Regions from separate parts of the Peribacillus sp. FSL H8-0477 genome, predicted to be linked through region 1. Evidence: riboswitches for the same ligand, from Rfam matches in the RefSeq annotation. Region 1 holds a riboswitch; the other holds the start of a gene.
What was found. A riboswitch is a leader RNA that binds a small molecule or an ion and turns the genes downstream of it on or off. The one in region 1 is predicted to bind glycine.

Region 2: linked by a shared signal. The riboswitch ahead of gcvT (glycine cleavage system aminomethyltransferase GcvT) and the one ahead of MHI18_RS14515 (amino acid permease) in region 1 are both predicted to bind glycine.

What each region holds. Positions count from the first base shown of each region.
Region 1 covers NZ_JBBODE010000002.1:584,055-589,499, reverse strand. The annotation lists gene adhP (alcohol dehydrogenase AdhP) at 16-1,041, opposite strand; gene MHI18_RS14520 (SLAP domain-containing protein) at 1,344-1,721, shown strand; glycine riboswitch at 1,865-1,943, shown strand; gene MHI18_RS14515 (amino acid permease) at 2,051-3,391, shown strand; gene MHI18_RS14510 (DUF3311 domain-containing protein) at 3,533-3,733, shown strand; gene MHI18_RS14505 (sodium:solute symporter family protein) at 3,730-5,172, shown strand; gene MHI18_RS14500 (amino acid permease) at 5,219-5,445, opposite strand, start outside.
Region 2 covers NZ_JBBODE010000001.1:1,087,298-1,092,742, forward strand. The annotation lists gene gcvPB (aminomethyl-transferring glycine dehydrogenase subunit GcvPB) at 1-324, opposite strand, end outside; gene gcvPA (aminomethyl-transferring glycine dehydrogenase subunit GcvPA) at 321-1,664, opposite strand; gene gcvT (glycine cleavage system aminomethyltransferase GcvT) at 1,681-2,787, opposite strand; glycine riboswitch at 2,866-2,948, opposite strand; glycine riboswitch at 2,952-3,040, opposite strand; gene MHI18_RS05625 (DEAD/DEAH box helicase) at 3,285-4,970, shown strand; gene MHI18_RS05630 (YqhG family protein) at 4,948-5,445, shown strand, end outside.

The DNA.
Region 1 (5,445 bases):
TTCTATCTAGAGCTTTCATTGATGCTTATGCATATCAATAACCATACGGCCGTTGATTTTACCTGCTTCCATTTCTTCGAAAATATCATTTATTTCATGAAGACATCTTGTTTCAACAATTGGAACCACTTTTCCCTCTGCCCCGAATTGAAATGCTTCTTCTAGATCTTTACGTGTACCTACCAAAGATCCTACAATTTGAATTCCATCAAGGACAGTTTTTACAATTTCTAAATCCATCGTTTCTGGAGGAAGACCTACAGCGACTACTTTAGATGCGGCACGAACGCTGTTTACAGCTTGATTGAAGGCTACCTTAGAAACGGCTGTGACAACAGCGGCATGGGCTCCTCCGACTTTATCCTGAATCCATGCTCCAGCATCACCATCTGTAAGAGGATTGCATACTAGATCCGCTCCCACTTCTTTTGAAAGTTCTAATTTATCATCATTTATGTCTATAGCAATTACTTTTGCATTGAATACGTGTTTAGCATATTGAATGGCTAGATTACCTAAGCCTCCACAGCCAAAAATCGCTATCCATTGACCTGGTTTTATGTCTGCCACCTTAATTGCTTTATAGCATGTTACACCAGCACACGTAATACTACTAGCTTGAGCAGGGTCTAACCCATCAGGTACTTTCACAGCATAATCAGCTTGTACGATACACTGCTGCGCCATTGCCCCATCAACGCTAAAACCGGCGTTCTTCACACTTCGACAAAACGTTTCTCTTCCAGTCAAACAATATTCACATGTTCCGCATCCTTGATAAAACCAAGCAATACTTACACGGTCTCCGACTTTTAAACTCGTTACATCATTAGCAATCTCTTTCACAATTCCAATACCTTCATGACCGGGCACACGTCCAGGAACCTCACCGAAATCTCCCTTAACAACGTGCAAATCAGTATGACAAACTCCGCAATATTCAACATCCACTAGTGCTTGTCCAGGTCCAATTGTTGGTACCTCTCTATCTACTATCTCAACTTTCCCAGGATTAATTGAACTTACTACAGCTGCTTTCATCTAAATTGTCCCCCTCAGTAAAGTATATTGTGAATCATTTCACAAACTTATTATATACTTCTCAAATATGAAAAACAATACATATAATCTTATATTTTTCTATTCTACCAATATAAAACATTATTTTACAGAAAAGAGGTGTTATCTCCCTCTATTAAATCGAAAATGAGTAAAAAGCCTCTATTCGAGCCGTTTCAAAAATTAAGGTGGAGAGGATTGGGTAAGGCATTGCTTACAGGTCTTGGTAGAGCATGTGATATTATAGTAAATAAATCGTAGTCACAGAAAAGAGGGTTCCGTATATGCAACAACTTAAGTTTGAACCGTCATGGGACAAAGCTCTATCTTCTAAGGATCGAATCATGTTCCAAGAAATGTTTGCAAAAACATGTCTATCGGATACTAATCGTACACAGCTAGTTCCTGTTTGGTACGCATCGAATTACAAAGGAGAATTATTAATCACCGTTCTGATTCATAATTTCACTAACCAGACACTTACCTTTCATAACACTATACTCCGTTATATTGAAGGAGATAATGTGGCAGCTGAGCATATATTTACCCATCCTTCTTTGATCATTGAACCAGAAGTAAGTATGCCTTGGACGTTTATTTTTCCTGTTGACTGTTTAAATAATCCCGCAAACCGAAACGGCTTATTAGAGATTTTATCCTAAATCGTATTTGACCTGAACTAAAATCAATGATAATATTTATTAATATTTTATCGATATAATTCATTGCTCAGAGAGAAAAATCTCTGGCGAGTATTTACAACTTCATACTATAAGCGTTGAATGTTATGGATTACACTATAACAGGAGCAGCTTCTGGAGAGACTGTACAAAGTACAGCGCCGAAGGATTCATAATCTCAGGCAAAAGGACAGAAGAGTAACGAATATTTGTTATTCTTAAACCTTTGAGATTGGTAGATTCCAGTCTCTTTTTTTATTGTTTTTTTTTGAGTTTACAACTAAGAATTTTTGACAACGGAGGCGTACAGATTGGCTAAACAAGAATTAAAAAGAGATTTAAAAAACCGGCATGTACAACTCATTGCCATCGGCGGTACCATTGGTACTGGCCTGTTTTTAGGATCTGGACGGGCCATACAATTGGCAGGTCCCTCCATCATCTTTTCCTACTTGATTATAGGGATTTCCTTATTTTTTGTAATGCGGGCATTAGGAGAGTTACTTTTATCCAATGCAGGGTACACCTCGTTTACCGAATTCGCAGCTGAATATGTTGGGCCATGGGCGGGGTTTGTAACAGGGTGGACATATTGGTTTTGTTGGATTATGACCGCAATGGCCGATATCATCGCTGTTGGTGTCTATATGCAATATTGGTTCGATATTCCTCAATGGATACCAGCTCTTGGATGCCTGGTTATCTTATTATGCTTGAACCTGTTGACTGTTAAGTTATTTGGAGAATTGGAATTTTGGTTCTCACTTATTAAAGTCGTCACTATTATTGCCTTGATTATTATAGGCGTTGTCCTTTTAGTAATTGGATTCAAAACAAATACAGGAACCGTTTCTGTCACCAATCTTTGGAGTCACGGAGGTATGTTCCCTAATGGTATGTCTGGATTCTTACTTTCTTTACAGTTGGTTGTCTTTTCCTTTGTTGGCGTGGAGTTAGTTGGTGTAACGGCAGCGGAAACAGCTAATCCTAAAAAGAATATCCCTTCTGCCATCAATAAAATTCCTGTACGGATCTTATTGTTCTATATCGGCGCAATTTTCGTCATTCTCTGTGTAAATCCATGGACACAGCTTGATGCTGCGAGCAGTCCATTCGTTGAGGTGTTTGCTCTAATTGGTATCCCTGTTGCTGCAGGTATTATTAACTTTGTTGTACTAACCTCAGCGGCTTCTGCTGGAAATAGTGGATTATTCTCTACCAGCAGGATGCTGTTCACACTGAGTAACAATAATGAGGCGCCCCGTAAATTTGCAGCATTAAATAAACATGCTGTTCCAAGTAATGCCTTGATTACCTCAACGGTTGTTGTCTCAATTGGCGCTTTGCTCAGTAAAATAATCCCGGAACAAGCTTTTACAGTGGTGACCACCATCTCTGCCATTTGTTTCATTTGGGTATGGAGTATCATTTTAATTTCTCATATTAGATATACGAAAACACGACCAGACTTAAGGGCTGTATCAACATTCAAGGCTCCCTTTACGCCGTTTATCAATTACGTTATTTTAGGGTTGTTCCTATTTATTCTTATCGTAATGTTGTTTGCAGAAGCTACACGTTTATCCCTATTGATGACCCCATTCTGGTTTATTCTTTTAGTGATTCTATATAATTATCAGAAAAACAAATGATAATACGGGTACCCCCAAACTGGGGGTACCCTATTTTTCTAAAATAAAATTTTTCCTATACAAATCATGAAAGCTACTATATATTATCGTTACATTACTTTACTAGAAAATGCGTATTTTAAGACAAAGGGGTTTTTATAAATGAAGATTTTATATGTTCTAACTTTAGTTCCTTTTATCGGAATCTTGGGGTTTCTTCCTTTTGTTAATCGTATTGAACCCTATGTATTAGGAATGCCTTTTTATATGTTTTGGATGGCAATGTGGGTCGTCCTTACTTCCGCCGTCTTAGCTGTTATGTATAAGCTTGATCCAAGAAATCGAGAAGGTGAAGAAGAATGAATATCGCACTGATCATTATTCTAGGATTTTTAATTTTATCCATTTTTCTAGGCATTCGATCTACAAAAGGCAAAGATATGAACTTAGAACAATGGACAGTCGGCGGTCGGGGATTTGGTACAATTTTCGTCTTTTTATTGATGGCTGGAGAGATTTACACCACCTTTTCATTTCTTGGAGGCAGCGGCTGGGCTTACAGTAAAGGTGCACCTGCTTTATACGTACTCATATATATTACATTATCTTATGTGCTATCTTATTGGTTACTCCCAGAGATTTGGAAATATGCAAAAGATAATCGATTAATGTCACAGTCTGATTTTTTTGTAAGTAAGTATAAGAGTTCCTCCTTAGGAATATTGGCGGCCCTTGTCGGTGTCGTATCCATGATTCCTGTCATTGTCGTGCAGCTAAAAGGTTTAGGAATTATTGTTTCAGAAGCTTCTTATGGAGCTATTTCAATGAGTACTGCTGTTTGGCTAGGAGCTATCAGCCTGACTATTTACGTGATGATTTCTGGAATTCACGGCTCTGCATGGATAGCTGTCATTAAAGATATCATGATGATTGTCATTATTGCCTTTTTGGGCATCTATCTTCCCATTCATTATTTTGGTGGTCTTCAACCGATGTTCGAAGCCATTAATTCAGCTAAACCCGGTTTTTTAAAGCTTCCCGATCAAGGGCTTAGTGTTTCGTGGTTCATCTCTACTGTTATCTTACTCGTATTTGGTTTTTACATGTGGCCGCAAGTTTTTAGCGCTGTCTATACTGCACGGAGCGGAAAAACATTTCGCAAAAATGCTATCATCAGTCCTTTATATACACTCATGCTGTTATTTGTCTTTTTCGTAGGATTTGCAGCCATTCTAAAGGTACCTGGATTACAAGGAGCCGATGCAGATCTTTCCTTATTACGTCTAACTATACAAACCTTCGATCCATGGTTTATAGGAATAATTGGCGCTGCTGGGATGCTGACCGCTTTAGTACCAGGCTCGATGCTGTTAATGAGTGTTTCTACCCTGCTCGCGAAAAATGTATATAAGGAGCTGCTTCCTGGAGCCTCAGATAAAAACGTGATGCGGATAGCTAAATGCCTCGTACCAGTCGTCGCCCTGGTATCTGTATACTTTACCTTAAACGGCGGCGAAACCATGTCTGCATTAATTCTTATGGGATATAGCTTTATTACGCAACTTTTCCCGTCTCTTCTCTTTAGTCTAAAACAAAAAAACATGGTTACTAAATATGGCGCCCTTACCGGCATCATCTCTGGATTATCGATTGTAACCTATATAACGATTAGTCAATCCACAATCGGCACACTGCTTCCATTTTTGCCGCAGGCAGCGAAAGACTTGAATGTTGGAATTATTGCCTTGTTAGTTAATTTCATTGTGATGATTACCGTAAGTCTTATTAGTAAGAAGAATTAGAAAAAGAGGCTGTCCTAAAATAGGACAGCCTCTTTTTTGTTCTAAATTATCCCTCATCAGAATCCAGCGGTACCCTTTTTCCCATTTTCAAGAGGTAAAAGCTGGCTGTTACCAGAATTAAGAATATAATTCCGACAATCAGCGAGATACGTGTACTAGGATTAAACCACATACCAACCAAAACCAATAGTAAGAAAACAATCGTGGCATAGTTTGTATAAGGTGCAAATGGCATTTTGAAAGGATGATCTTTCATGTCTGCTGCTCGTTCTT
Region 2 (5,445 bases), on a different contig from region 1:
GTTTTCATCTTGATAAGGATGGATATGGGCAAAGCCATTGATCCGAGCAACGTTTTCATTAATTTTCGGATTGTATTTCATGGTACAAGAGCCTAGCGGATAAAAGCCTGAGTCCACTCCATGATTCCGTTTTGAAAGAGCAGTATAGTGACGCATAATATCCAGTTCGCTAACCTCAGGCAGCTCTGCAGCTTCCTCACGTATATAGTCATCTGGCAGAAGCTCGGAAAGTGCTATTTCTTCAATTTCTATTTCCGGCAGGCTGTAACCGATGCGGCCGGGCGTACTGATTTCAAAGATTAACGCTTGATCTTGGTTATTCATTGCATTTCCCCCACTTCTGCTGCAAAGGTGTCTATTTCTTCTTTCGTCCGCAGCTCCGTCACCGCGACTAACATATGATCCGTTAATTCCGGATAAAAACGGCCTAAGTCTAACCCGCCGAGCATTCCTTTTTCAAAAAGAGCATCATTACATTGTTTAAACGGTACAGGAAGTTTTATGACGAATTCATTAAATGAAGCACCATCAAAAACGATATCGATTCCTTTTTTCTGGAAGGCTTTTTTGGCATAATGAGCCTTTTGGATATTCTGCATGGCCATTTCTTTCACACCATTTTTTCCTAAAGCGGTCATGGCTACAGAGGCAGCCAGGGCATTTAAGGCTTGATTTGAACAAATATTAGACGTCGCCTTATCACGACGAATATGCTGTTCACGTGCTTGAAGGGTCAAAACAAACCCTCGTTTTCCATTTTCATCAACGGTTTGCCCGACAAGACGTCCGGGTACTTTTCGCAGCAGCTTATTGGTAACGGCAAAATATCCGCAATGCGGTCCGCCAAAGGCTGTTGCTATTCCAAACGGCTGTGCATCACCTGCCACAATATCCGCACCTAGTTTGCCTGGCGGTGTTAATACACCTAGCGCCAGTGGGTTGCTCGATACAATCATCATGGCTTTCTGTTCATGTACCACCTGTTCAATTTCCTTAAGGAGTTCAATTCTTCCAAAGAAGTTTGGATATTGGACGATTACTCCAGCTACGTCTTCACTCATCAAATTCTTTAACTCATCAAGATCTGTGGTCCCATTTGTATGCGGAATTTCTACGACCTCAACATTTCGTCCCAACGCATAGGCAGCAATTACCTCTCTTGACTCCGGATGCACAGTCGTAGAAACAAGAAGCTTCTGCCTTCTTGTATGACCAACGCTTAGCATAGCTGCCTCCGCAAGTGCTGTCCCACCGTCGTACATGGATGAATTTGCTACATCCATACCTGTTAATTCACAGATCATGCTTTGAAATTCAAAGATTGCTTGCAGCTCCCCTTGAGAGATTTCTGGCTGGTAAGGCGTATACGCTGTATAAAACTCTGAACGAGAAATGACATGATCAACAATAATCGGAGCATAATGATCATACACACCTGCACCTAAAAACGATGTATACTGTTTTAAATCAGCATTTTTAGCAGCAAGAGTGCTCAACTCCTTCAATAAAGCGGATTCAGATTTTGCGGGTTTAATCTTATACTCGCCTTTAAAGCGTACCTTTTCGGGAATATCACTAAATAATTCATCTACGGTTGTTACGCCTATTGCAGCCAGCATCTCCGTTTTATCTTGTTCGGTCATCGGTAAGTAGCGGTGCTTCATATGTAATCAATCCCCTCTAGTTTTTCTGCCTTTTATAAAATGGCGTTGCCACAACTATTGCTTTTAATCGTTTAGAACGGATTTCAACCTCTACCTCTGTACCGACTTCAGCAAATTCTTTTTTCACCAGCACTAATCCAACATTTTTTTTGAGTGTCGGTGACTGTGTACCAGTAGTTACTTCACCAATCAGATCGTCTCCGCTAAAAACAGCATATCCGTGTCTTGGAATTCCTCGATCAATCATCTCGATTCCGACCAGCTTCCGTTTAGCACCATTTTCTTTTTGAGAGGCTAGAACGGCTTTGCCGAAAAAGTCTTCCTCTTTATTTGTCTTAACAGCGAAACCGATCCCCGCTTCGATTGGAGTAATATCTGCAGACAGCTCTTGACCGTATAACGGCAGTCCTGCCTCAAAACGAAGCGTGTCACGTGCACCTAGGCCAATCGGCAGAAGACCCTCATTCTCTCCTGCTGACAAAATCATTTGCCAAAGCATGGGAGCATCATCACGATTACAATAAATTTCAAAACCATCTTCCCCTGTGTAACCGGTCCTAGAAACCATTACTTTTTTTCCATTTAAATCAATATTTTCTTTAAAAGTAAAAAAACTAATTTCACTTACATCTGTATCTCCTGCAAGTTTTTGCAGAATGGATTCTGCAAGCGGCCCCTGTAGTGCCAGTAACGCAATATCAGCTGACTTATTTGTCAGTTCCACATCCTGACTCAGGTTTTGCTGCATCCACTGAAAGTCTTTTTCTATATTAGAGGCATTTACTACGACCAAATAATCATCTGCCGCTTTTTTATAAATCAGTAAATCATCAATCGTGCCGCCATTCTCATAGCACATCGCACTATATTGAGCACGGCCGTCTGTCAGCTTCTGTACGTCATTCGTCATTATTTTCTGTAAAAAGGACAAGCTTCCAGGTCCTTTAACTTCGATCTCACCCATATGCGATACATCAAATAATCCAGCTTTCGTCCGCACAGTTTCATGTTCATTTTTAATACCTGAAAATTGAACAGGAAGTTCCCAGCCGCCAAAATCAATGGTCTTTCCATTACTTGCAGCATACTCATCAAATAAAGCCGTACGTTTTAAATTAGTCAAAAAAATCCCTCCCCTTGAGTTTTAGGTATCGCTTTAAGAACACACAAAAAAGGACAGAGAAGCCCGCTTGAGCTTTTTCTCTGTCCTGAAACCTGAAAGTTTTGCCTTAGAAAGGTTTTCCCCTTTGGTGGTCACGGTTCAGCCCGTAACACTCTCCAGAGTTGCGTCCAACAAGAGTTCATTTGCCTGAGAGATTCACTGCTAAGCTTGCTCCTTCGGCGCTACATGACGTAGTCTCTCCCCTTGTCTTCATCCGCATATAATATTTTTCCTAAAATGGTACATAGTAAGGGAATAACTTCAATTCGTTTAGTAAAGTAGTTTGAATTAATAGATAACAATTGAGATACTCCCATCCTACCATTAAGTCTATTTTTTATGCAATCATTTTCTGACTAAAAAGCATACACAAGTGAACGAAATCATAACTCATCTTTATAACGTTCGCTTTTAATGAACATATACAAAAAATCCTAGAAAAAAAGAGGATGAAAACGATGAAAATCCAAATATCATTTGATTCCGACTGGAGTAAGGAATTTTTACATAAAACAGCTGAAGATGGACCATGGGCTAATTGGGATTTGTATAAGCTTGCCATTGAAGCGGAAACGCATTTAGCTATCCCAGAGTTTAACGGCCTTCAAGCGCCGAAACATTTACCACAGCTAAAGCCGCTTCCTCATCAGCTGGAAGTAGCTAGGCAGGTTGTGGAGACCATGCATGGAAAAGCTATCTTAGCTGATGAAGTGGGTTTAGGAAAAACAATTGAAGCAGGTTTAATATTAAAAGAATATATGATTCGCGGACTCGTAAAAAAAGTATTAATCCTAGTTCCCGCCTCCCTTGTCAGTCAATGGGCCTTTGAATTAAATACAAAATTCCATATTCCAGCGGTGATTCAGCGAAAAAGCTATGTCTGGGACAGCTGCGACTGTATCGTCTCTTCTATTGATACAGCCAAACGTGATCCCCACCGAGACATTATCCTTCAACAAGAATACGATTTAATAATTATTGATGAAGCCCATAAATTAAAAAACAATAAAACAAAAAACTATGAATTTGTGCAGCGGTTAAAAAAACGCTTTTGTCTGCTTTTGACAGCTACACCTATTCAGAATAAAGTCGAAGAAATTTTCCATCTTGTCTCACTGCTCAAACCCGGCCACCTCGGTAACGAAGCCCTGTTTTCTGAAAAGTATAAAGGCAAAGGCCGTCTTGTGTTAGAAGATGAGGATTTGAAGCTGCTCGTTAATACCGTCATGATCCGCAACCGGAGGGCAGATACTGGGATTGAATGGACCAAACGACATGTTGAAACAACAGTTATTGATTTTTCCCCAACCGAACAAGCACTGTATGATGCAATCGTGGCGTTTAAACCCGGAGAATCCGGCAAAAGCAGCTCCTTTTCGGGGCTAACTCTTCAGCGTGAAGCATGCAGCAGCAGAGAAGCCGTTTACTATACCTTAAAAAACATGAAGGAAAAAGCCGAAAATCCGTCACCAGCTTATTTAGAAAGCATCGATCAGCTTATCGAAAAAGTAAACGCCGTTTCGAACAATTCAAAAGCGGAAAAAACGTTAGAGCTTATACAGAAAATCAATGACAAAGTCATCATTTTCACAGAATACCGTGCCACACAGCTATACCTGCAGTGGTACCTTAAACAACACGGAATTTCATCGGTACCATTTCGAGGCGGCTTTAAACGTGGAAAAAAAGATTGGATGCGTGAGCTTTTTCAAAATAAGGCACAGGTACTGATTGCAACTGAAGCTGGAGGAGAAGGGATTAATCTGCAATTTTGTCATCACTTGATAAATTTCGATTTACCATGGAACCCCATGCGTCTTGAACAGCGAATCGGACGAATTCATCGTCTTGGGCAAGAGGAAGACGTTCGCATTTACAACTTAGCTACAAGAAATACGATTGAGGATCATATTTTAAAACTATTATATGAAAAAATAAATTTATTCGAAAAAGTAATCGGCGAATTGGATGAAATTTTAACTAAGCTTGATATTGGAAATATTGAAGAATACTTAATTGATGTAGTCGGTGAATCAAAAACCGAAGGAGAGATGAAAATTAAGATGGATAATTTATCGTCATTAATTCAATTTGCTCAGCAAGTAAAGGATGGTGAAACTCATGCAGCAACAGGAAATTCATAAATTTCTACTGAACTATTTCGAAGCAAATCAATGCGAAATCATTGAAAATCACCCAACCCACCTCGTCATTGGGTTAAGTATTGAAATGGATAAGGAATTAATGAATCGCCCATTTTATTGGCATTATCTCGAAAAAACAGGGGGTGTGCCTAACCCCATGACACTAACTCTGATTACCGATTCATTGAACGCACCAGAAGATTTAAAAGGAGAGCATATTCATTTTGGTTCGCCTCGTCTCCATCAAATTTTTCAATCAACGAAAAAGCTAGCTGGCTTTATTCGCCTATACGAAGACGCTGCTGTCACTTCACAGCAGCCTCTCTATCCTTGGCTATGTCTTAATGTAAAGATATCGTACCAATGCGACAGGAAGAAAGATATTTGCCTTTCAATCGGACTGAACTTAATTTCAGGAGAAATTAAAGAAGCATTTCACGAAAGAATCGTACGCCTTAAGGTCACACCAAAAATC